DNA from 3 places in the Alkalibacterium psychrotolerans genome. Region 3 is predicted to be linked to each of the others. Evidence: predicted binding sites of a transcription regulator. Region 3 holds the regulator's gene; each other region holds the start of a gene.
What was found. Region 3 encodes LexA, which represses DNA repair genes until DNA is damaged. Its sites were predicted from a motif close to CNAACANNTGTTNG; they were not measured.
Positions count from the first base shown of each region.

Region 1 (8,323 bases), on a different contig from region 3:
ACCGTCAGCCGTATACAAAAGTTTCAATCAAATCAATTAAAACTAACTAATCTATGTAAGGAAGAGATGCTCTGATGATCGACATTCGCTTCAGTTTTGATAAAGAAACGATCATTTCAGTTGAGATGTCAGGACATGCTGAATCTGGAGCGTATGGACAGGATATTGTCTGTGCTGCTGTTTCAGCATTGAGTATAGGAACGGTCAATTCTCTTATTGAATTAGCCGGTATTCCTCTTGATGTAGTTTCAGCTGATGAACAGGGCGGCTACTTAAAGTTCTCTTTACCGGACCAATTAGATTACAAGCAGATGGAAACAGCTCAAATACTTTTATCCAGTTTGCATCTTTCCTTGAAACAGACGGAAGAAGAATATGGAGAGTATTTACAGATTAATTCCTCACACAGGAAATGATGGAGGTGCAATAACAATGTTGAAAATGAATTTACAATTCTTTGCTACTAAAAAAGGTGGAGGATCAACATCCAACGGACGTGATTCTCAATCCAAGCGTTTAGGTGCTAAACGTGGCGATGGCCAAGTTGTAACAGGTGGATCTATTTTATTCCGTCAAAGAGGAACAAAAATTTATCCAGGTGAAAACGTTGGACGCGGAGGAGACGACACTTTATACGCAAAAGTTGATGGTGTTGTACGTTTCGAACGTAAAGGGAAAAACAAAAAGCAAGTTTCAGTTTACCCTGTAGCTAACTAATTTCATAAGAAAAAAGGAATCAGAACCTTAAGTGATGATTCCTTTTTTATTTCTCTGATAAAATGACAGGGTGTCATTTTATAGCCGTCACTTAGTCGTTAATCTTGTGAATAGTCGGTGAATAGGTTAAAATAGGAAGGAAAGCTTACGAAGCAAAGTGACACAGATATTGCCAGTAAGCTCATCTTTAAAATGAAAGGGTTAGTTCTTTGGAGACATCGCATGCGGAAAAACTCTATAATGTCCTGCTTGAATCTTCAATGCTGATAAAAAAAGATCTGGATTCGACTTTTCTTGAAGCATTGATTGAATCAGGGGAGAATATTCTGGATAAGGGTAACATAAATATCGAAAACGGTCTGCCGACTCAGAGCACACAGGCTGAATTGAGAAAACTGTATGAGTCAGTTGATTTGGCTTCATTCAGTCTCGATGAGAAAAAACAGGCTATACAGCTCATACTTATAAAGGCTGTTAAAGAAGATATGCTGCAGCCCAATCATCAGCCTACACCAGACGCTATTGGTCTGCTGATGAGTTATCTCGCAGAACTGTTTGTCGATTTTTCAAAACCGGCTCACATAGCTGATTTGTCCATTGGCACAGGTAATTTGTTATATACATTTTATTCCTACTTATCTAGACAAAAGGGTGAAGTGAAACACAGCTTTACAGGTGTGGAGAATGACGAGCTGCTTATATCGCTTACCAGCACGTTATCGGCCTTACTAGATATTCCAGTAGAGCTGCTGCACCAGGATGCTTTACAGCCTCTCTTAATCAACCCGATTGATATTATCCTGTCAGATTTACCTGTGGGGTATTATCCAGTACCTCTTCAAGAGGGTACATTTAATACGGCTGTACAAGAGGGCTATTCCTATAGTCATTTTCTACTGATAGAACAAGGACTGAAATACTTGAAAGATGCGGGACTGGCCTTTTACTTGCTACCGACCCAGACATTTGAATCGGAAGAAGTGAAAACCCTTCTGGCACATATTAATACTGTAGGCTATGTACAGGGCATTATTCATCTACCGAATGAATGGTTCAAGAATGAGCAGTCAAGAAAATCCATTCTCGTTTTACAGAAAAAGGGAGCCGAAAGTAAACAGGCTCAAGAAGTACTCGTTGCCACGTCTCCGAGTCTATCGGACAGGGAAGCGTTCCAGAATTTCTTAATGGAAATTAAAAGCTGGAAAGAAGAACAAGAGATTTAAATTTTTAATAAAAAGGAGAAAATAATATGAGTAAAACAATTGCAATTAACGCGGGATCATCAAGTCTAAAATGGAGCTTGTACACCATGCCCCAGGAAGAAGTTCTTGCTTCCGGTATTGTTGAACGTATTGGCTTGAAAGATTCTATTTTCACTATTAAATACAATGACGGTGAAAAATTCAAGCAGACAGTCGATATTGACGACCACGAAGTTGCTGTAGAAATGCTTCTTAAACAATTAAAAGAATTAAATATCTTAAGCGACTATAACGAAATCACAGGCGTAGGTCACCGAGTGGTTGCCGGTGGAGAACTATTCAAAGATTCAGCTTTAGTCACAGACGAAGTAATTCAGCAGATTGAAGATTTATCTGAGTTTGCACCGCTTCACAACCCTGCAAATGCAACTGGAATTAAAGCCTTCCGTAAAATCTTGCCTGATATTACTAGTGTGGCTGTTTTCGATACATCTTTCCATCAGACAATGCCTAAGGTTAACTACCTGTACAGCATTCCTATGGAGTATTATGAAAAACACAATGCCCGTCGTTACGGAGCGCACGGAACCAGTCACAAATATGTGTCACAGCGTGCAGCAGAGCTTTTAGGAAAACCGATTGAAGAAACTAAAATTATTACATGTCACCTGGGTAATGGTGCATCCATTACTGCTGTTGACGGTGGAAAATCTGTGGATACATCCATGGGCTTCACGCCGCTTGCTGGAGTGACAATGGGTACACGTGCAGGCGATATTGATCCATCATTACTTCCTTTCCTGATGGAAAAAGAAGGCATTGATTCAATTAATGACATGATTTATATTTTAAATAACGAATCTGGTTTGAAAGGCCTGTCTGGTATTTCCAGTGACATGAGAGACTTGGAAGATGTCGAAACAACTAACGAACGAGCAGAACTGGCTCTGCGCATCTTCGAAGACCGAGTTCGTAAATATATCGGTTCATATGCTGCTACAATGAACGGTGTAGATGCTATTGTCTTCACTGCGGGTATTGGTGAGAACGGATCAGATACACGTAAGAATGTCATCGATGGTCTAACATTCCTTGGTGCAGAAATTGACGATGAAAAGAATAACGTCCGTGGCAAGGAAAGAGACTTATCAGCTGAGAATTCTAAGGTTAAAGTTTACCTGATTCCTACTGATGAAGAAGTTATGATTGCTCGAGACGTAGAAAAATTTAGAAACAGCTAATTCAGATTTTCTAAAAGAAGAATAAAATACACGCCACAAGAAATCTGGAACTTAAGATTTCTTGCGGCGTGTTTATATTTAGCTGTAAAAATTATTCCGGTTTGTTTTCCAGGTCAGTACGTACAATCATAACGTCGCACTTGGCTTGTCTGATGACGTATTCAGAAACGGAACCAACAAATATTCGTTCAACGGCATTAAGACCTGTGGCCCCCAGCATGATCAAATCAATCTTTTCTGATTCTGGAATCTGTTTAGCAATCATGACTTTTGGCGAACCGTATTCAAGGACAATTTTTACCTCGCCGACACCTTCTTTGACTGCGTATTCTTTATACTCCAACAGGGTGTTTTTCGCTTCAACTCTCGCGTTGTCCGCTATGGAACCGTCGAAAGTAGAGAATGACTGATAGGCTCTAGTGTCAATGACGTGTGCGAGTACCAGCACAGCGTTGTTTCTTTTCGCTACCTCAACCGCTTTCTTAAATGCCTTCTCCGCCTGATTGGAACCATCCACTGCTACGAGTATTGATTTATATTCCTGCAACATTATAAAGCACTTCCTTCCTGATTATCTTATCTTAAGTATACTAAAAATACCTTTGAAAATGCTAATGGAAGCAACTTGAAACAAAAAAAGAGTCGAGACAGCTGTCTCGACTCTAATTAACTACTAAGTATAAGAAATCCGATGGTGCCGGTAGAACGCCAGTTTAGGTTGAACCCGCTATTGGCAGGTGGGCTTCACCAGAAAAATATTTGACTTCCAAGTGATAAGGCATGTCATCAATTTTTCCTTTAGAATCCCATTGTTTTAATAAAAATGTTCGGTCAACACAGTAGTTTGGCATCGCGTACACCTCAGAATTCTTATCCTTATAGTAGCACAGAGATTCAGTTTAGTCAATTCCGATAACTCGCAGTCAGGAGACAACCGTTAGGGACTAAACTTGTTCAATTGTCTGTTTAAGGCATCTTCAAATTTAGACGTCAGTACAGGAGTGTAATACTTTTTATTCTTTATAGTATTCGGCAGATACTGCTGGGGTGTCCAGTGTTCATCATAACTATGGGGATACTTGTAACCGACGCCGCTTCCTAGCTTATCCGCACCCTTGTAATGGGTGTCTTTTAAATGAGCGGGGACATCGCCTGATTTGCCGTCTCTGACATCTTTCAGCGCTTGGTCGATGGCTGTTATCGCACTGTTTGATTTAGGCGAGAGACACATTTCAATGACTGCATTGGCCAAGGGGATCCGTGCTTCAGGCAGGCCAATTTTCTCGGCTGCCTCCACGGCCTCCATGACTCTTGAGACGCCGGCGGGATTGGCAAGACCGATGTCTTCATAGGCAGTGACAATCAGTCTCCTAATAATGACTTTAATTTCTCCAGCTTCCAGAAGACGCGCAAGATAGTGCAGAGCGGCGTGAACGTCACTTCCGCGAATGGATTTTTGAAAAGCAGATATCACATTATAATGCGCGTCGCCGTCTTTATCATGAGTTAAAGACTTCCGCTGAAGACACTCTTCAGCTATGGCCTGTGTCAGGTGAATCACGCCTTCATCGTTTTCTTCAGTAGACTTGACAGCCAGCTCCAGCGCATTTAGAGCACTTCTTAAATCACCATTTGTGGACCGGGCAAAATAATTTAACACAGTAGGCTCTATATCGAGGGCGTAATTTCCCAGTCCTTTTTCCTTATCTTCTATTGCGCGCATGAGTGACTGGCTGATTTGATCGTCAGTTAACGAATGCAGCTCAAATATCTGAGACCGACTTCTTACGGCGGGATGAATGGCAATATAGGGGTTTTCAGTTGTCGCTCCGATTAAAACGATACGCCCATTTTCAAGGTGAGGGAGCAGAAAATCCTGTTTTGGCTTATCGAGGCGATGGACCTCATCTAGAAGAAGAACGACTGTGCCGCTCATCTTGGCTTCTTCCACCACAATCTGCAGGTCTTTTTTTGTATCCGTTGCAGCATTAAGCATACGAAAGGCATATTGTGTCGAGCCGGCTATTGCACTGGCAATACTCGTCTTGCCAATCCCAGGGGGACCATAGAGTATCATTGAAGACAGCTGTTTTGCTTTGACCATTCGCCAGATGATTTTTCCTTCTCCTACTAAATGTTCCTGACCGACTATCTGATCAATTGAGGTAGGCCGCATGCGGTAGGCTAGTGGTTTTTCCATAATTGACTCCTTTTTGCTGATTTTAAGTAAAGTAAGTATACCATTTTTACACATTTTTATAAACAAAACAGAACAATCGTTCGATGTAAACCTATCATTTGTCTATGTAGAATGACTGCTTTATGATAAGATAGTATTTGATAATAAGTAAGTAAATTTGACGTAAGGATAGATAGAGATGACGATGAAGCAAACGATAATTGAAAATGATTTACAGGAACTTTTTAAAGAAGGTTCATTCGGTTTGGAAAAGGAAGGGCTGCGTACGACAGCTGATGGCTATCTGGCTTTAACGCCACACCCCTCAGCCTTTGGAAGCAGGAATCATCATCCTTATATTCAAACTGATTTCAGTGAATCTCAACTCGAACTCGTAACACCCCCTCAGGATTCAATCGAGAATCAGTATAAGTGGCTTGATGCCCTACATGATGTAGTGAACCGCACACTGGACAAGGATGAATTTGTCTGGCCTTTTAGCATGCCTAATTTACTGCCTGAGGAAAAGGATATTCCCATCATTAAAGTGGATGAAGTATCAGAAATTGAGTACAGACAGAAACTGGCTGATAAATATGGGAAGAAAAAACAGATGATCAGCGGTGTTCACTTTAATTTTTCTTTTTCTGAAGCCTTTATATCTGAAATGGGTAAGGACATGACGACATCTCAGGAATTTAATGCCTGGTGCAACGATCTGTATTTGAAGATGTCGCGGAACTACCTCCGCTATCAGTGGATTCTGACTTACTTGTTTGGCGCTTCACCAGTTGGGGATGCAAGTTTCCTTGGGAATGAAGTACCTTATACTTATTTCAGAAGTATCAGAAACAGTTCAATCGGTTATCATAATAATTTCAGCCACCGCGTTTCATATGAGAATATAAAAAGATATGTTACAGATATTGAATCTCTGGTTAAAGACAGAGATTTAATCGAAGAAAGAGAATACTATGGTTCTTCTCGTCTTAGAGGAAAAGGAAAAGCTGTGTGTAATCTGATTAACAGTGGAACACGCTATGTAGAGTTTCGTTCTTTTGACCTGAACCCATTCGAAAAGCTGGGCTTTTCAGTAGAACAGTCTCTTTTCACTCATCTGTTTTTACTGACAATGGTTTGGATGGACTCCGACAGCACAGATAAAGATATTGAAACAGGATCTGAAATGAATGAACTGACAGCAATGGAAAATCCCTTTGATTCTTCTCGCTATTTAGATGAAGGATTGGAGTTACTGAATGTGATGATGGAAACTGCCGAAGAGTTAAAGCTAAATAAAAGCTATAGCGATGCTGTAAAGCAGGCGATAGATGAATTTCATCACCCTGAAAAAACGCTAGCTGCACGAGTGGTTAAAAACATTGAACAAGAAGGGTCATTTATAAAGCTGGGTATAAAGCTTGGCGAGACATACAAGCAGCATTCTTTTGAAAAACCATTTTTATTGAGCGGGTTTGAAACCATGGAAATGAGCACTCAGCTGCTGCTTTCGGATTGTCTGAAACTAGGCATTGATACGACTATTCTGGATGAAAACGATCAGTTTCTCAAATTAGAACACAATGGAAAAGTAGAATATGTAAAAAATGGGAATATGACAGCTAAAGATACGTATATTTCTCATTGGATTATGGCTAACAAAACAGTTACCAAAAAAATAGTGAAGGATGCCGGTTTTACAGTTGCTGAGGGAAGAGGATATGTGACTCTGGAACAGGCCTTGAATCAGTACTCTTTTTTCAAAAACAGCCCAATAGTTGTCAAACCTAAATCAACCAATTACGGCATTGGGATTTCTATTTTCAAAAAACCAGCTTCATATGAAGCATTTAAAGAAGCACTCGAACTGGCTTTTGAAGAAGATTCTGAAGTACTGATTGAAGAATTTGCTGAAGGCACGGAATATCGCTTTTTTGTCATCAATGGAAAGACAGAAGCGGTTCTTCTGAGAAAACCGGCTAATGTGGTCGGGGACGGAATAGCGACAATCAGAGAATTGATTGACGAAAAGAATCAGCACCCCTACCGCGGAGAAAATCACCGGGCCCCGCTGGAAAAAATTAAAATGGGTAAAATTGAAGAGCTGATGCTTAAGGAGCAGGGTTATAACTTTGAAACTGTTCTGAAGAACGGTGAACAGGCACTGCTTAGAGAAAATTCGAATATTTCAACTGGTGGCGACTCTATCGACTTGACTGAGGACATGCACGAATCCTACAAACAGTTGGCTGCACGGATTGCAAATGCTTTAGAAGTTAAAGTGACCGGTGTCGATTTAATCATCCCTGACCGAACGAAACCGGTGTCTAAACATGAAGACCGATATGTCTTTATTGAAGCCAACTTTAACCCAGCGATGCATATGCATGCTTTTCTGCAAAATGGCCAGGGGGTTAATTTAACGCAAAAGATACTCCGCATGCTGTATCCAACTATCGAGACGTCATAAATGAAGGAGAATGACATGAACAAGCAGTTATACTTTGATCATGCCGCCACTACACCTATGCACCCAGAGGTGATTGAGGTAATGGCTTCGGCATTGGCTAATCACTATGGCAATGCTTCCAGCACACATCAGCTGGGGAGAGAAAGTAAAGGCCTGCTTGAAGAAGCAAGAAAGACCTTTGCTGAAAGTATTCATGCCTTGCCTGAAGAAATCATTATAACCAGCGGGGGCACGGAAAGCGATAATATGGCAGTGTTAAAAACAGCAGAAAAAATGAAAGCTAAAGGCAGACATATTATCACCACCAATATAGAACACGCAGCAGTCAGGAATCCCATTCATTACCTTGAGAAAAACGGGTATGAAGTGACCTGGCTTCCGGTTAACGAAGAAGGGACAATAACACTTGAACAGGTTAAAGACAGTGTGAGAGAAGACACGATTCTCGTCTCAATTATTTACGGAAACAATGAAATCGGGTCCGTTATGCCGATTAAAAAAATAGGCCACTATC
Region 1 is NZ_BAAGPH010000030.1:35,278-43,600, reverse strand. It holds gene rplU (50S ribosomal protein L21) at 1-50, shown strand, start outside; gene ACYVLS_RS05305 (ribosomal-processing cysteine protease Prp) at 75-416, shown strand; gene rpmA (50S ribosomal protein L27) at 433-717, shown strand; gene ACYVLS_RS05295 (class I SAM-dependent methyltransferase) at 927-1,940, shown strand; gene ACYVLS_RS05290 (acetate/propionate family kinase) at 1,967-3,160, shown strand; gene ACYVLS_RS05285 (universal stress protein) at 3,252-3,710, opposite strand; RNA gene ssrS (6S RNA) at 3,842-4,031, opposite strand; gene ACYVLS_RS05275 (replication-associated recombination protein A) at 4,098-5,360, opposite strand; gene gshAB (bifunctional glutamate--cysteine ligase GshA/glutathione synthetase GshB) at 5,539-7,809, shown strand; gene ACYVLS_RS05265 (cysteine desulfurase family protein) at 7,825-8,323, shown strand, end outside.
Region 1: a site for LexA is predicted at 5,430-5,443, ahead of ACYVLS_RS05275 (replication-associated recombination protein A). Genes of this name have one in related genera too.

Region 2 (8,323 bases), on a different contig from region 3:
GGGAACCATCGTCAATGATTTGATGGTGGCTGTACTCTTCATGAGTACGGTTCTGGAAACGGCGGTATTGAATGTAACCATCAATACAAAACTGCTTTCTGATGAAAAGGCGCGCTTTGAACTGGAAGAACAAGCTCAAGAGCAGCTGCTGTCAGGCAAGGAGCGCATCAGCCGTTTATATGAGCAGATTCATTACTTTTTAATGACGAATGAATGGGCAGACTAATTCAGGTGAATGAGCGGGCAGTACGTGCTGATTGCCGTACTGCCCGTTTTGTTCGCTGACTGATTTGTAGTTGAGGAGGCACACTATGACAAAAGAATTAAAAGGCAGACCGGTAGCCAAAGCACTTTTGGAGCGGACGGAGAAAACCATCGAGGATCTGAAAAAAATTGACTGTCAACCGACGCTAGTGATTGTAAGGGTTGGAGAAGACCCGTCGTCTATCTCTTATGAAAACGCCGCTGTTAAAACAATGAACCGTGCAGGTGTTGCAGTGGAATCGGTGATGTTCGATAAAGAGGCGCAGGCGGAAGAGGTCCTTAAGGCTATTGAAGACTTGAACAGAAACGCTAATATTCACGGTATCCTTGTGATGCAGCCCCTTCCTGACTCGCTATCGCGCAATGATATTGCCCGCTGTCTCGATCCGTCTAAAGATATTGACGGCCTGACGCCGGAAAATCTGGGACGAGTAGTCGAAAACGATCAGACAAACCTTGCTCCGAGTACTCCCAAAGCGGTTATGGCATTGCTGGATTTCTATGATATTGATGTGGAAGGAAAAGATGTCTGTGTCATCGGAAGCAGTCCGGTGGTCGGCAAACCTCTGTCCATCATGCTTTTGAATGAAGAGGCCACAGTAGCGAATGTTCATGTGAAAACAAAAGACACGAAAATGTATACCCGACAGGCGGATATTGTCATTTCAGCTACCGGTGTAGTGGAGCTGGTGACCGCCGACCATATAAAAGAAGGAGCCGTTGTTATTGATGTCGGCTTCGGCTACAAAGATGGAAAAGCTGTCGGCGACGTCAAATACGATGAAGTGTTTGAAAAAGCAGCTGCAGTAACGCCGGTTCCCGGTGGCGTAGGGTCCATTACAACGGCTATACTGGCCGAACAGGTTGCACAGGCTGCCTGGAATCAGCGTACGTAATAGAGCGGGGAGGAAGCTTAATGAGTAAAGAAACAATGCGAAAGAGCATGATGCTTTCGCTGGATAAAATCGGACGATTGGAGCGTTCCCGTGTTGAAAAAAAGATGCATAATCACCTTTTTAACTCGCTGTTATGGCAGGAAGCGCAGTGCATTGCTTTGACGGTGTCCGGGGAAGGCGAATGGGATACCCGGCCTGTTATTAAAAAGGCATGGAGTGAAGGAAAAAGAGTGTGTGTACCTAAATCGATTCACAGTGACCGGGTTCTGCATTTTTACGACCTGACCTCTTTTGATCAGCTTGAAAAAGGCTATTTTGGCATTGAGGAACCGCGGACGGATAAAACGGTTCGCTGTGAGACAGAGACCATTGAGCTGCTGATTGTTCCTGGGCTTGTGTTTACAGCTGCGGGTTACCGTATTGGTTTCGGCGGCGGTTTTTTTGACCGATTCCTGAAAGATTTCAATAAGCCGACAGTCTCTCTGCTGCATTCGAACCAGATTGTGGAGTCTTTCCCGATTGAACCTCATGATGTTCCGGTCGATTTTCTCATCACAGAAGAGGGGATGCAGAAAGCAGAATTGAACAAAGAAATATTGTGAGGGTGGCTTGTGAACCTGAGGCAACTCACATATAATAAAGATGGAAAATAAGAGTAAGAGAAAAACGTTAAGTGCTGGATGGATGGGATGTTGCCTCCAGACGAAAAAACGGTGGTTTTGCGATTTTTCTCTGCATCCGCTTTAAAACATAGCTGTTTTTTAGCGAGGACTCTTTAATTTTACTGGGGCTACCGTACTCAGTTGAATGCCCTTTTCTGGTCTCACGACTTGGAAAAGAATTTAAAATTAAAGGAGATCTTCGATTATGACATCAACACCCTTTACTGACAGTCGTCAGAACAGATTTTTACATTATATTATTGTGGGTGTGCTGGCCCCAGTGTTTCTGTCCTTTGCAGTACCGTACCTCAGGACTCAAACCGGTACAACCGGCATGGCCTACTTTTTAGGTCAGTACGACAGCTGGCAGCTTGTTTTAGCCGACAGTCTGTTTTTGTTCCTGTTTACCGGTGTCCTGTTTTCATTAGGCGCTTTCGTGCTGAAAAAGCTGAGGGATGAAAGCACCCTAATCAGCCTGCTTCTGGGCTTACTGATTACTGGAGCTTCTTATATCCTGTTTTTACAGAATGAAATTCTTCAAGTTCAGGCCATTTACGAAGGAAACGGTGTGATTTATGCCATTTCTTTCCTCATGTATGCCTGGCTTCTGATTTACCGGGCCGTGAAACTGTCTGAATGGCAGCTCGGCAATCACACAAGAGGGATTGCTATTATCGGCCTCCTCATTGCAATGAATATTACACTGGGATATGTCGGTATTACTACCCCTATTGTACGGATTACCTTTGCGTTTCTGCCAACTGCTCTAATTGGGCTCCTTTTCGGTCCGTGGGTAGCCGGTGTGGCAGCTGTTTTAGCAGATGTTCTAGGCTTCATTGTGAGAGGCGGCGTGGGTGGTTTCTTCCCTGGCTTCACGCTTTCGGCCTTTCTGACAGGTTTAATTTATGGTCTGTTTCTCCATAAGCGAGAGGTCTCCACAAAACGCGTGATTATGGCTGAAGTTGTTATTGCCTTGTTTATCCACTTGACGTTAAATACATTGTGGCTCAGAATATTAACGCAGAATCCGATTGCGGTTTTACTTCCGCCAAGACTGATTCAGAATGCCGTGACGATAGTTGTCCGCGTATTTACGGTTCGATTTATTGCCAACAACAAACAGTTAAGAAGAGTCTATATGAAATATTCTACGGCCAGACACTAACAGGCTGAAAAAGTGAACACCCCGGACTAGAGTGAAGCGTGTATCTTCCTCTTTGTCCGGGGTGTTTTTGTATTTATATTAATGAAAGATTAGTCAGGAGAAGACTGGCGCTGGTATTTTGCATACCATTCGACAGACTGTATCCACTCCACGTGCCTGATATCTTCGAGCTTCAGTTTAGTGAGGGACTGGTTGCGGCGCTTCAAATAAATACAATCTTCTTTTACTCCTGCTATGATGCCTTCAATATCCGGCAGATACTGGCCGTCTTTTACTATATCCAGCTGAAGAGCGATTGGTTTTTTCAGGGTATAGCTTTTGTAAAGAAATGTGCTGACTTCCTCGTCAGACAGTTTTTCTTTTGGGAGAATAAGGGCAGTTTTTGTGCTGTTTTTCTGCTTTTTCAAGGCTTCGGCGTGATCCGACAGCATCATACCCATCCATTTCATCTTGCCCCGGTCTTTGTACCCCAGTGCATCTGGGGATAGTTTAATGACTTCCTGTGCCATCTCAACTCTCCTCCTTTATTAATAAATTATGTATACAGGTTTTGTCCAGTTCCCTATTTTTCTTTTCCGGAACGATGCCCGCCGAGCAGTTTAGACCGGTACAGTGCCATTCCTCCGTTTGCCAGGCTGCTGGCATGGAGAAGAGACGTATAGCCGAACTTGTGGCGTATGGAATCGATGGTCCGGTCAAGGTCTTCCTGATTAATAAGGGTCTCGGCCGATTCGAACAGAGAAAGCTGCAAGGCCGATTTCGGTTCTATTTTTCCAAAGGTGACATTGACTACACGAATCGGAACGGGTTTGTAGTGCCGGTTGAACAGAATAAGTAGGCCTTCGATAATCTTCTTGGAAGAATCTGTTGTTTCAATAGGCAACTGGTGGCTGAAGCCGCGTTCGTCAATATCTTTTGAAAAACCAATACTGAGTTTGACCAGACCGGTCGTCAGATAGTGCCGGCGAAGCCGTGTGGCATTCTCTTCAGCCATTTCACGGATAACAATTTCCACCTCGTGTTTTTGAGTGTAGTCCCGATTCAAAATCTGATTCTTGCTGAAAGAGGTTGCCTTAGGGACAAAGGTTTCAGACAGGCGGGTACGGTCTATACCGTGTGAATGAAAGAAGAGTTGCTCGCCGATGACGCCGAACCGTTTTTTCAGTTTTTTTATGTCCGTCTGCGAGAGGTCGTGAATGGAACGGATTCCCATATTCTGAAGGTGTTTTTCTGTCCGGGATCCGATTCCCCAGAAGTCTTTCATCGGAGCAATTTTCCAGACTGTGTCCTGCACATCTTCGTAGTGCCAGGCGGCTATGAAATTGTTCTGCTGATCATGTTTGGCTGCGTGATCGAGAGCCAGTTTGGCCAGAAGCGGATTGTCGCCAATGCCGACCGTGACGACCAGGTTCATCTCCTTCCAGACTAGGTACTGTATATGTCTGGCAATATCTTCGGTACTGCCAAACAAGCGGTGAGAGTGGGTGACATCGAGAAAGGACTCATCAATGCTGTAGACATGCAGGTCTTCCTCTGCCACGAAGCGCTTGAATATATTAACAATATCCAGATTTTTTTCTAAGTATAGGGCCATTCGGGGTTCCACTACGTCAATTTTAGCGTCTTTGGGTATTTCATACACACGGGTGCCTGTGCGCACGCCGTACAATTTTTTCACTAAAGGAGAGGCCGCAAGCACGAGCCCGCCGTTGTTATCCGGCTTACTGACAACTGCTACCTTCGCCTTCAGGGGATGCTCTTTTCTCTCGACAGCCTCAACTGAAGCGAAAAAAGATTTCACATCGATACACAAGATATCTCTGTAAGGTTCATTTGAGTAATCCATTATTTGCAGCATGATGTGTTCTCCTTAATGGGAATATATGTTTGTTTTAATTATAGGAACAAACATTCGTCTCGTCAAGGGGAACGCGCTCGGAAACAGAGTCCTTTTTGCTTGGTACTCAGAGTGTAAATTAGTGAGGAGCTTGCAAAACGCTTCAGCTAAAAGGTTTGGAAAGCGCATCTGTGTTAAAAAAGAAATTTGCAGGATAGTTGTGGCGGGTATTCGGTAAAGTGGAGGTGGGAATTGTTATGAGTCTGCTGAAGAGGCGAGCTATTCGGTAAAGTGATGAAGGATGGACGGTAGAGTCTGCCAAAGAAGCAGAGGGTTGAGTAAAGTGAAACAGAATTTAAGAGTGAGTTTACCGAAGATGACACATGTTCAGCAAACTGAATCATAAACGGCAAGTGAGTTTGACGAAGTGAGCCAAAGTTCAGCAGAGTCAGTAAAAAGTAGGCACTGAGTTTACCTAAAGAGAGGCGACTTCGGCATTCTCGAGTACAAAAACAAGCTGAGTATACTCAACCAGTAGTCACTTCGGCAAACTCACACGCTTGGGCACTTTGAGTTTGCCAAACCAGGCACACACCACATAAAAAAGCGGAAACCACCATCAGAATCAATGGGGTTTCCGCTTCTATTCAACTGAATGAACAGGAGGCCTGTTCATTACATTATTAGTATCTATTATTTGCCGTCTACATATGGGACAGCTTTAACGGTCGCTTCAATGTTGCCTTGAGTAGCTTTGGAATACGGGCAGAAAGCATGCGCTTTGTCTGCAAATTCCTGCGTTTTTTCTTCGGACATGTCTTTCATGCCGACTTCAATTTCCACGCTTAATTTAAAACCATTGTCTGACGGGTCTTTAAGCAGATGAACGGTCAAGGTAACCTGCGAGTCGTTTTCAATGCCGGCTTCTTTTTTGTAATGATCAAGAGCGGCATGGAAGCAGGCACTGTAGCCTAAAGCAAAAAGCTGCTCCGGATTTGTACCATTTCCACCTCCACCCATTTCTTTAGGCGTATCAATGTTCATTTCAACTGAACGGTCGGGTGAATGACTTTCTCCTTCACGGGCACCTGTATTGACTGCGGCAGTAGTATAAACAACTTTGTCTGGCATGCGTATCGCTCTCCTTTTATATAGTCTATTTTCAGTATAGCACTAAAAAAAAGAAAGGCTAAATGATAGCCTTTCTACAGAAAATATATCTTATTTAGTTAACAAAAAAGTCTACAGGGCAAACTTTTCAAGGGCTTTTGCCACACCGTCTTCAGCATTTGATGCGGTAATGTGGTCGGCCACGGCCTTGACTTTATCTGTCGCATTTTCCATGGCTACACCGATGCCGGCCCATTCAATCATGTCGATGTCGTTTCCACCGTCACCTAAAGTCATGACGGCTTCACGGGGGATGGAGAGCAGTTCAGACAGTTCCTTGACTGCAGTTCCCTTGCTGGCTTTCTTATTCAATAGTTCCAGGAAAAAAGGTTCGCTGCGTAAAATAGTGTAGCGGTCCCACAGTTCTTTAGGCAGACGGGCAATAGCCGCTTCCAGAACAGGTTCGTCGTCAATCATCATCATCTTGTTGTACTGGGTACTGATATTCATTTCGTCCGGACGACGGTAAAATAGCGGCAGTCCAATCAGGTAGGCTTCCCGTATGGAATAGGCACTGATGTCTCTATTTGGCGTGAAAATGCCTTCGTTATGAATCGCATGGAAGTGAGATCCAGCTTTTTCTGCGGCTTCCTGAAGAACAACATAATCCGAATGGTTCATCATATGCTGGACGACAATCTCGCCGTTTTTGACTTCTTGCACCAGGCCACCATTATAGGTGATGACATAATCATCATCGTCTTCCAGGCCAAGTTCTTCCAGGAAAGCTGTTGCACCGGGGAAGGGACGTCCTGTACAGATAACTATTTTAATTCCTTTTTCCTTCGCTTTATGCAAGGCATCTTTTACCGCAGGACTGATTTTGTGGTCCGGGTTCAAGAGTGTTCCATCTAAATCGATTGCAATTAATTCAACTGTCATGTTCAATCTCCTTCTATTAATCTTCAGGGTGAATGATGGCGCCGTTTAAAATGTACCGTTTAAAGGCATCGTACTCTTCCTGAAACATGTTGATGGCCTGGGCGTGTTCTTCAAGAAATTCTTTTGGAACAAACAGGCGATGATCACCATGCAGACTGCCGCTGAGCGTTTTGACTATCGGGCTTGCCGTGCTTAACTCAATCAAGGATCCATCGGAATGCATCAAGCGGATTGGTGTCTTGTTTTTCAGCTTATAGTCGTAAGGCAAATCGGAGCTGCTGTTTGTCATAGTGAACAATTCCTTATCATAATTGAGACTGCCTACAATGTCACGCAGTTTTTCAACAATTTCCTCATCCTGATCTTTTTTATAGGTAATAGATTTCAGGGGCTTACGGTTCAGAAACATTTTGGACAATTCGCTCAAATAGGCATCTTTACTTTCGGTCCAGAGGATAATAGCCGTTTGAAGCACGCCGTCATCCAGCTTCAAGTAGTCGTCCAGTTCGGCGTCTTCCTTAAAGAATGGCTCGAGAAGTTCAAAGGACGGGTAAAGGGTATCGTCTTTAAAGAGCTGTTTGGCCCGGAAAAGCAGACGGTCCAGCGTCACTTCCATTCCGCGGGAAGCCGGGTGGAAGTAGACCTGCATATACATCTGAAAGCGGCTGACAATGTAATCTTCCACGGCATGCATCCCCTGGTACTGAAAGGCAATGCCATCTTTATACGGACGAATCACCCGCAGGATTCTAGATAAATCAAAGGCACCGTACGTGGCTCCGGTAAAAAAGGCATCTCGTTGAAGGTAGTCCATGCGGTCGGCATCAATCTGACTCGAAATCAGCTGAACGACCTGCGGGTTCGGGTGCTCTTTTGTAATGACGCTGGCGACCTGATTAGGAAAGTCGTGAGAGACCCGTCTGAGCACGGCGTTTATTTCTGTTTCTTCGGAAAGAATGATATCCGTTGTGATTTTTTCGTGATCCGTTTCAAATATCTTCTCGAACGTATGGGAAAATGGACCGTGACCGACATCATGCAGAAGAGCCGCACACAAAGTGACCAGTCGCATGCTGCAGTCCCATTCATCCGGATAATTGCGCTCAAACATATCCACAATTCGACGCGTCAGTTCGTACACGCCCAGCGAATGAGAGAAACGGGAATGCTCCGCACCATGGAAAGTGAACTGGGATGTGCCGAGCTGTTTGATGCGTCGGAGCCGCTGAAATTCTTTTGTATCAATTAAATCCAGTATAAGCGTATGGCGTACGTGAATGTAATCATGGACCGGATCCTTGAATACTTTTTCAATCGGCAGGCGATCCAATTTTTCATAGGAATCAATACTCATCTTGACTGCTTTCTGCCTGACCTCCCTGATAAAAAGGAGGAGCTGATATCAAGGCAAAAAGCGCTCCTTTCATAGCCCATCAGCACAATGGGG
Region 2 is NZ_BAAGPH010000035.1:21,184-29,506, reverse strand. It holds gene ACYVLS_RS06630 (cyclodeaminase/cyclohydrolase family protein) at 1-226, shown strand, start outside; gene ACYVLS_RS06625 (bifunctional 5,10-methylenetetrahydrofolate dehydrogenase/5,10-methenyltetrahydrofolate cyclohydrolase) at 312-1,160, shown strand; gene ACYVLS_RS06620 (5-formyltetrahydrofolate cyclo-ligase) at 1,181-1,762, shown strand; THF riboswitch at 1,810-1,906, shown strand; gene ACYVLS_RS06615 (folate family ECF transporter S component) at 2,028-2,987, shown strand; gene ACYVLS_RS06610 (hypothetical protein) at 3,077-3,496, opposite strand; gene ACYVLS_RS06605 (Y-family DNA polymerase) at 3,550-4,845, opposite strand; gene ACYVLS_RS06600 (organic hydroperoxide resistance protein) at 5,518-5,955, opposite strand; gene yidA (sugar-phosphatase) at 6,067-6,876, opposite strand; gene ACYVLS_RS06590 (HD domain-containing protein) at 6,893-8,230, opposite strand.
Region 2: a site for LexA is predicted at 4,889-4,902, ahead of ACYVLS_RS06605 (Y-family DNA polymerase). Genes of this name have one in related genera too.

Region 3 (8,323 bases):
GCAGCATGTTTTCATCAATCGGTGGATTTTTCTCAAAGTAATCCATCATGTATTTTCTCGCGATAAAGAATCCGCCCACAAGGCCTCCAATTAACGCTAATAAAATTAAAGCAATTGCTAATCCTGTATTCAATTCGTTCACTCCTCTCGCTCTTCAAAAATTTCTTAATAAAATCATAAAACTGCTCACTGAACTATTTTACACAATTACAGCGCAAAAATAAACCTATAATTGCTAGATAAAAAGAATGTACCTTATAAAGATAGAAAAGGTCACCTGAGTCAGGCGACCTTTTCAGAGTTAAGTTGACATCATTAAGATAAATAAGTGTTGACGATATTTTCTGGAGTAAAGCCGTAAGATTCAACCACTGCTTCTCCATTACCACTCGCACCGAATTTGTCAATGGCAAGTATTTTTCCATCGGTTCCAACGTATTTGTGCCAACCAAATGAAGAGCCCATTTCAATAGCCATTCTGTTCGTCACAGCTGATGGCAGAACTGATTCTTTATAGTCATCTGACTGAAGCTCGAACAAATCGAAACTTGGCATGGAAACGACCGAAACATCGTGGCCTTTTTCTTTCAGCTGTTTCTGAGCTTCTACTGCAATGGATACTTCGGAACCAGTTGCAATAAGAATACCTTCCGGTTTGTCGCTTTCAGAAGGTGATAACACGTAAGCACCTTTCTTAACATTGTTGCGGGCATTTTCCTGCGTACCTTCCAGTACGGGCAGATTTTGACGAGTCAGCACCAGCATAGTCGGTCTATCAGTAGATGTTACAGCTACTTCCCAAGCAGCAGCTACTTCATTACCATCAGCCGGACGCAGCACAGTCAAATTATGCATACCTCGGAAACTTGACAGCTGTTCTACAGGTTCGTGCGTTGGCCCGTCTTCTCCAACCGCAATAGAGTCATGTGTCATGACATAGATGGCGGGAATTTCAGACAATGCCGCTAGTCGGACAGCTGGTCTCAAGTAATCAGTAAATACAAAGAATGTAGATACGTAAGACTTGGTTCCACCGTGTAGCAGGATACCATTAAGTGCTGCAGTCATTGCAAATTCACGTACACCATACCAGATGTTGCGGCCTTCGTATTGACCAGCCTGGAAATCTTCCACCCCATCAATCATTGTTTTGTTTGAACCTGACAAGTCTGCTGAACCGCCCCAGAAGTTCGGAACGTTTTTAGCAATGGCATTCAGCACTTCACCACTCGTTGAGCGAGTCGCTGCGTCACTGTCGCCAGCTGCATAAGATGGCAAATCTTTATCCCAGTTATCAGGTAATTTACCTGATAACGCTGAATCAAATTCATCAGCCAGATCAGAATGGTTTTTACGGTAGTCTTCCACTAAAGTGTTCCATTCATTTTCGGCTTGCTGACCTTTGTCGCCGATTAGTTCCTTGAAGCGATCAGACACTTCTTGTGGTACATAAAAGTCTTCGTTTTCCCATCCGTATGCTTTCTTAGCTGCTTCAACGCCTTCAGGTCCCAGGGGTGCACCGTGAACATTGTGTGTTCCGGCATTTGATGCCCCAAAGCCGATAACTGTTTTAATTTCAATTAATGTTGGCTTGTCTGTTGATTCCTTCGCTTTAGTGATAGCTTCATCAATAGCGTCCATATCGTTGCCATCTTCAACAAAGATATGTTCCCAGCCATAAGCTTCAAAGCGCTTACCGACATCTTCTGTGAATGCTTTAGACGTTGGTCCATCCAGTTGAATATCATTGGAATCATACAACATGATCAGTTTTCCTAATTTCAAGTGGCCTGCTAGAGAAGCAGCTTCTTGAGAGACGCCTTCTTGAAGGTCTCCGTCACCACATAGCGCATAAGTGTAGTGATCCACTACGTTATGGCTGTCTTTATTGTAGGTTGCTGATAAGTGTGCTTCAGCCATTGCCATTCCAACAGCATTGGCAATACCTTGGCCTAAAGGACCAGTTGTCGCTTCAACACCGTCAGTAATGTGCACTTCAGGGTGACCGGGTGTATTACTGCCTAATTGACGGAAATTTTTCAAGTCGTCTATTGAGACGTCATAGCCTGATAAGTGAAGCAAGCTGTATAACAGCATAGAACCGTGTCCTGCCGACAAGACAAAGCGGTCTCTGTCAAACCATCTCGAGTTGCTTGGGTTTACTTTGAGGTGACGTGTCCATAGGGTATACGCCATTGGAGCCGCTCCCATAGGTAAACCTGGGTGACCTGAGTTAGCTTTCTGTACGCCGTCAATACTTAGAGTACGTATTGTATCTACTGCCATTTGATCAATTTTATCGAACAATGCATTCATCCCTCTCGTTTGTTTAAAATTTAAACTTACTTTATTATTGTACTATTATTGCCAGCTTTATTCAATAAATACTGGAAGGTTAATAATCAGTATTTTACTGATCTCTACCGTGCAGACCTTTTTCTTTTTGAATGTCTTTTACTTTATCTGGTGTTACATCGTTTCCATCGGGATCGACGACTTTCATGCCTTCAATCTGATTTTTCATACCGGAACGAAACGCCTGAATGTATTCTTCTCTAAGGTTTTTCTGTTCTTCTTTTTCTTCTTCCGTCAAGCCGTCGCTTCGTTCTTTTCTTACTAATTCATTTATTCGGTCTAACTTTTTCTTCTCAAGCATAATTGCCTCCTAAACTTATTATCCACTTTTGCTTACTAGATAATCATAACATTACTCATAAAAAAGTGATAGTCTTACTTTAACTGACAAGTGTACACAAACGAACATCCGTTTGAATTAGCTCTATTACTGTGCTATACTTGATTTATTAATAGAACGGTTGTTCCATTAAATAGAGGAAAGTGAGGGTTTTAGGATGACCACTAGAGGCCGAAAAGGTGAAAAGCAATTCGAAATTCTTCAGTATATATACGAACAGGCTAAAAAGAAAGGGTATCCCCCAACTGTTAGAGAAATAGGTGAAGCGACTGCACTTTCATCTACGTCAACTGTTCACGGACATCTGGCACGACTCGAAAAAAACGGCTTTATTTTAAGAGATCCGTCCAAGCCTAGAGCAATTGAGTTTACAAAAAACGGCCTGGATAAATTAGGTATCAGTGAAGACGAAGGTAAAATCCCTCTGCTGGGTGTAGTAACTGCCGGTGAACCGATACTGGCGGTGGAGGAAGCAACAGATTATTTCCCTATACCCACTGACCTGGAAATCGATAAAGGCAATTTGTTTATGTTGACCATTCGCGGAGACAGTATGATGAACGTCGGCATTCTCGATGGCGATCAGGTAATTGTACGCAAACAGGAAACGGCTAATAATGGTGATATTGTAATCGCGATGACAGACGAAGATGAAGCAACGTGTAAACGATTCTTTAAAGAGAAAAACCACATACGACTTCAGCCGGAAAATGATTCAATGGATCCGATTATCCTATCAAATGTATCCATACTCGGAAAAGTCACTTCGCTTTACCGCAGTCATATACTATAAAAGCTGAATAGTCATTATTCTACTAATACTAAACAAAGACGGTTCTACTGATACCAATCAGCAGAACCGTCTTTATTTTATATCTACACTCACTTCATTACTGATATGACTAGCCGCTTAATACGTCATTAAAGTGAAGATGTCATACCCTTTAATTTTGTCTCTGCCTTTTAACTCTTTTAATTCGATGAAGAAAGCAGCGCCTACTACTTCTCCGCCTAATTTTTCCACAAGTTCAATTGTAGCAGCAATAGTGCCGCCAGTAGCCAGAAGGTCATCTGTAATCAGCACTTTCTGTCCTGGTTTAATGCTGTCTTTGTGAAGCTGAAGAATGTCGCTGCCGTATTCCAGACCGTAACTAACTTCAATTGTTTCTCTCGGTAATTTTCCTTTTTTACGACAAGGAGAAAAGCCGATACCCATTACATTGGCAACTGGACAGCCAACGATGAAGCCTCTTGCTTCAGGTCCGACAATCATTTCCGCACCTTTTTCTCTGGCGTACTCCACAATCTGGTTTGTTGCTTCTTTATAAGCTTCTCCGTCAGCCATTAAAGGTGAAATATCTCTAAAGATAATGCCTTTTTCAGGAAAATCAGGAACGTCCGCTATATATTTTTTGAAATCCATTTATAATCCTCCGTTATCAGTAACACTCTCACTCGTTTTATTTTTCAGGGTCGTCAGCAGCTCATTAAAAGAACTGTAAACCAGCTTTTCTTCCACATGAATCTGATTCAACCGTCTTTGATACGTTTTTGTATCCTCCAGACTTTTCTTGCCTGGGTTTTCAACAACGCTTAACGTCCCATCCTCTATTGTAACAAATTCATTCTCTAAAAACACCATTAACATGAACTTTACTATCTCTTTATCTACTTTCAGAAGAGAAATAATCTCTCTGGTATCATTTTTGAGATTAATCTCCTTCTTCTTTAACAACCACTTATACAGGCGCATGAACATTTCCCGCTTCGGCATTCCTTTAAAGTAGTAGTCATGGGGAGCGTATAAAAAGAGGTGTATTTCGTGCGTGTCAAACTCTTCAATCACCCGATAAAAATCAGCTGTTTCAGCAGGTATATCGATAATATAGACAATTTTGCTGTCTGGAACAGAAGATAAAGATGAATCTTTACTGTACAGCTGACTACTCGCGCCTTCCGAAATGACAGACTTCCAGTTTTGGTAATTTTTCTCGTCAAAGAAAAGATAATGAGCATTGTTCTCCTTGAACACATCTTCATTTAAACCAGTCTTGCGTTTATCGATAACAACAGGTACAGTTGTCTTGAAGTCGATGCCCTGCAGTTGTACTTTGCGGTTGCCGTTCCATTCATTAATGTCCAGGTACCCCGCCACATCGAGTTGTGGCTGAGACATGAAAATTGGCCCCCATTCAGACGCGTTAAAGGCTATCATATCAATTTCTTTATTTTCCTTAGCAAGAACCGCTTTAAAATGATTCTGATTTGCACCAATGATTCTAGACTGAACTGTTCTCATATCAGACAATCTGAAGACTGGTTTTTTATTGTCCTGACCAAAAGGTCTTAAAAGGGCAAGTTCTTCCACTAATTGCACAGATAGTTCCGCCCATTCAGCTGTCGAGTCAATAGCCAGTTCTTTTACTATAGGGGCATCGCCTGTCAGCCTTCGAGCTGTCTCATTAACCGACTGACGAAATGCGTCAAAATCTGTTCTGTTCAGACTCAGCCCACAGGCCATTTCATGGCCTCCAAAACTAGTCAGCAATTCTTCAGATTCTTTCACACAATTATACAGATTAAAGCCAGGTATGCTTCTGCCTGATCCCTTAACCTTATTTTCATTCAGGTTCTCGGTCAAAATGAGTGTCGGTTTGCTGACTTTTTCTGACACCCGACTGGCTACAATGCCTAACACGCCTTCGTGCCAATCAGCATTTTTCATAACTATTATCTCGTCATCACTATAGTGACTTAGTTCAGCCATCGCCTCGGAGGTAATGGTTTCAACTAACTCTTTTCGTTCGTCATTTTTTTGAAGAACAACGTCACTTAATGTTTGGGCTTCATTTTCGTCAAAAGTCTTAAGCAGCTCCACCACCATTGAGGCATCCCCAAGACGGCCTACTGCATTTATAGGGGGCGACAGTTTAAACCCAATCGCTTCTTCATCAATATCTTCCGGTTTCAGCGAACTTTTTGCTAATAAAGCAAGAAGTCCCAGGCGCTCGGTTTGTCTAATGAGTTTGAGCCCGAAATAAACCAGTGCTCTATTCTCATCCGTAAGAGAAACCAGATCGGCAACCGTTCCTATCATGGCCAACTCAACCAGTTCCTGTGGCAGCTCACCCAATAATGCCTGCGCGACTTTCAGACTGACGCCTGCACCGGCCAGGTCCTTGAATGGGTACTGGCTAGCAGGATGGTTTGGATGCACAATACTAAAAGCTTCCGGCAGCTCTTCCGGACACTCGTGATGGTCGGTAACGATAACATCGACTCCAAGTTCTTGTGCTTTATTAATAGCTTCGTGTCCAGCTATCCCATTATCTACCGTAATAATTAGTTGAGTGCCGTCCTGAATCAGCTGTTCAAAAGCTGAAACGTTGGGGCCATAGCCTTCTTTAAATCGATTGGGAATAAAATAATTTACCCGGCCTCCGGACATCTCAATCGCCTCAAGCATGATGACCGTACTTGTCACCCCATCCGCGTCATAATCTCCATAAACAGTAATCAGTTCATCCTGTTCAATAGCCTGTTGAATTCGCTCCACTGTTTTTTCCATATCAGTCATCAAGAACGGATCATGAAACCATTCAGCAGTCGGATTTGTAAATGCTTCTATTGCTTCTTTTGTATCCAGACCTCGACTTAAGCATAGGCGTACAAAGGTCTGTGAGCGGTTGGTTTCTTCTGCTAATTTTTCTACAGCAGTTTCAGTAAACTCTCTTATTTTCCAGCGTGTATGACTTGTCACTCAGTTCACTCCTCATCAATTGCCTATCCAGTATAACAAAAAAAGACACAATAAAGAATGCTCTTTACTGTGCCTTTAAACTATTATGATAATTAGTCCAGCAATTGAACGCCAATACCTATCAAACCAGGACCTGTGTGTACACCTAAAGCAGGGCTAATCTGATCAAAGAAAAATTCTTCAAAGTTTGGCAGCTTTTCCTTCATTTCAATACGGATGGCTTCGGCTTCTTTTAATGCCGTTTTTCCGCCGTATGCAATTGCTAAATTATACTTTTTGGAAGTCGCAGCAAAGTCTTCCACCAGCTGCAGCGTTTTACTGACTGATTTAGCTTTCCCTCTGACCTTGGCTACAGTATGGTAAATCCCTTCTTCATTACACGTAATGATAGGTTTCAAGTTCATCATACTACCGACTACAGACTGAACCAGTCCAATTCTGCCACCCTTTTGCAGGTATTCTAGGGTTGGAACATGGAAAAACACTTTCGCTTTTTCTTTACTCTTTTCAAGATTGGCTTTCAGTGTATCCCATTCGACTCCTTCGGCTGCCTGTCTAGCTGCTTCTACAACAGTAAAACCAGAACCTATACCAATATTTTTTGTATCCAGTACGTAGATATCCAGGCCTTCATACTGCTCGGCTACAACTCGAATCATATTATTTGTCCCGCTCAAGCCACTAGATATGGTCACTACCATAACTTTTTCATAGCCTTCCGCTTTAATATCATCGAAGATACCTTTGATCATCTCACCATCGGGCAGCGAAGTTTTCGGGATTTCATTTTCCATTCGCTCGTACACTTCTTCGGCTGTAATGTCCACTTTATCGACGTACTCGCCGTCTTCGAACAATATTTTCAGTGGAATGACTTTAACATCGTATTCATTTTTCACTGCTTCAGGTACATCTGATCCTGAATCAGTTAAAACAGCAATTTTCTGTGTATTCATACTTATTATCCCCTACCTTTAAAGTTTATCTTTATCCGTTTTGTTTTGAGTGGCTGCCTGCTCAGTTTCATTGGACTTTGAACGGGTTTTACGTTTTGAATGTTTTTCCCGTTTCTCTTTCCTCTGATCCTTGTAAATTTTAAATGTCGATAACAATGTTGCTATAAGCGCTCCCAATAATACAGAAGCAAAAATTATCACTATCAGTGGCCATTCAAATTCAGCAAAGCCGAAATTAATAGGAACCCTATCCACATTTAAAACAGATAATATTGCAACCAGCAGGAATAAAACGATTGCACCAATCATGCTCCATTGTCTTTTCATCCACAAATCCCTCCATTAACCAACCATACTTTAAATTAAGAATACCATAATTACATTAGTAAATCATTAAATACCTTTATTTTTTGTTAAAGGCGGTCCGGATAAAGAAATCACCAATGGCAGGAATTACCGCATGGATTTTTGACCCTAAGGCCAATGCTTTGGGCAGATTTATTTCTCTTTTATTGCTTTCAATTGCTTTAATCGTTTTATTCACCACATATTCAGATGTCAGAACAACGGAGCTGACATTATCCAAGTACTCTCCAGATGGATCAAACTCATCAAAGAATGCCGTATCAACTGGACCCGGATTGATGGCTGTCACTTTAATGTTATGCGGGGTGAGTTCCATTCTCAATGCATTAGTAAAGCCTGTAACAGCAAATTTGGAAGCAGAATAGACAGCTGATTTTGGTGTTGCCACTTTTCCTGCAACAGAGGCCACATTCACAATGTGACCGTCATTAAATTCTCTCATATTTTTCCCGACTAGTTGAGACAAGTACATGAGGCCGAGGACATTAACCTGAAACATATTTTCAGCTTTTTTAATGTCATAATCAAGAAAAGACTGGGTGTGCC
Region 3 is NZ_BAAGPH010000021.1:18,084-26,406, reverse strand. It holds gene ACYVLS_RS03180 (YneF family protein) at 1-133, opposite strand, end outside; gene tkt (transketolase) at 316-2,307, opposite strand; gene ACYVLS_RS03170 (DUF896 family protein) at 2,411-2,656, opposite strand; gene lexA (transcriptional repressor LexA) at 2,853-3,488, shown strand; gene ACYVLS_RS03160 (adenine phosphoribosyltransferase) at 3,606-4,118, opposite strand; gene recJ (single-stranded-DNA-specific exonuclease RecJ) at 4,119-6,455, opposite strand; gene ACYVLS_RS03150 (DegV family protein) at 6,548-7,411, opposite strand; gene ACYVLS_RS03145 (LapA family protein) at 7,430-7,738, opposite strand; gene ACYVLS_RS03140 (SDR family NAD(P)-dependent oxidoreductase) at 7,815-8,323, opposite strand, start outside.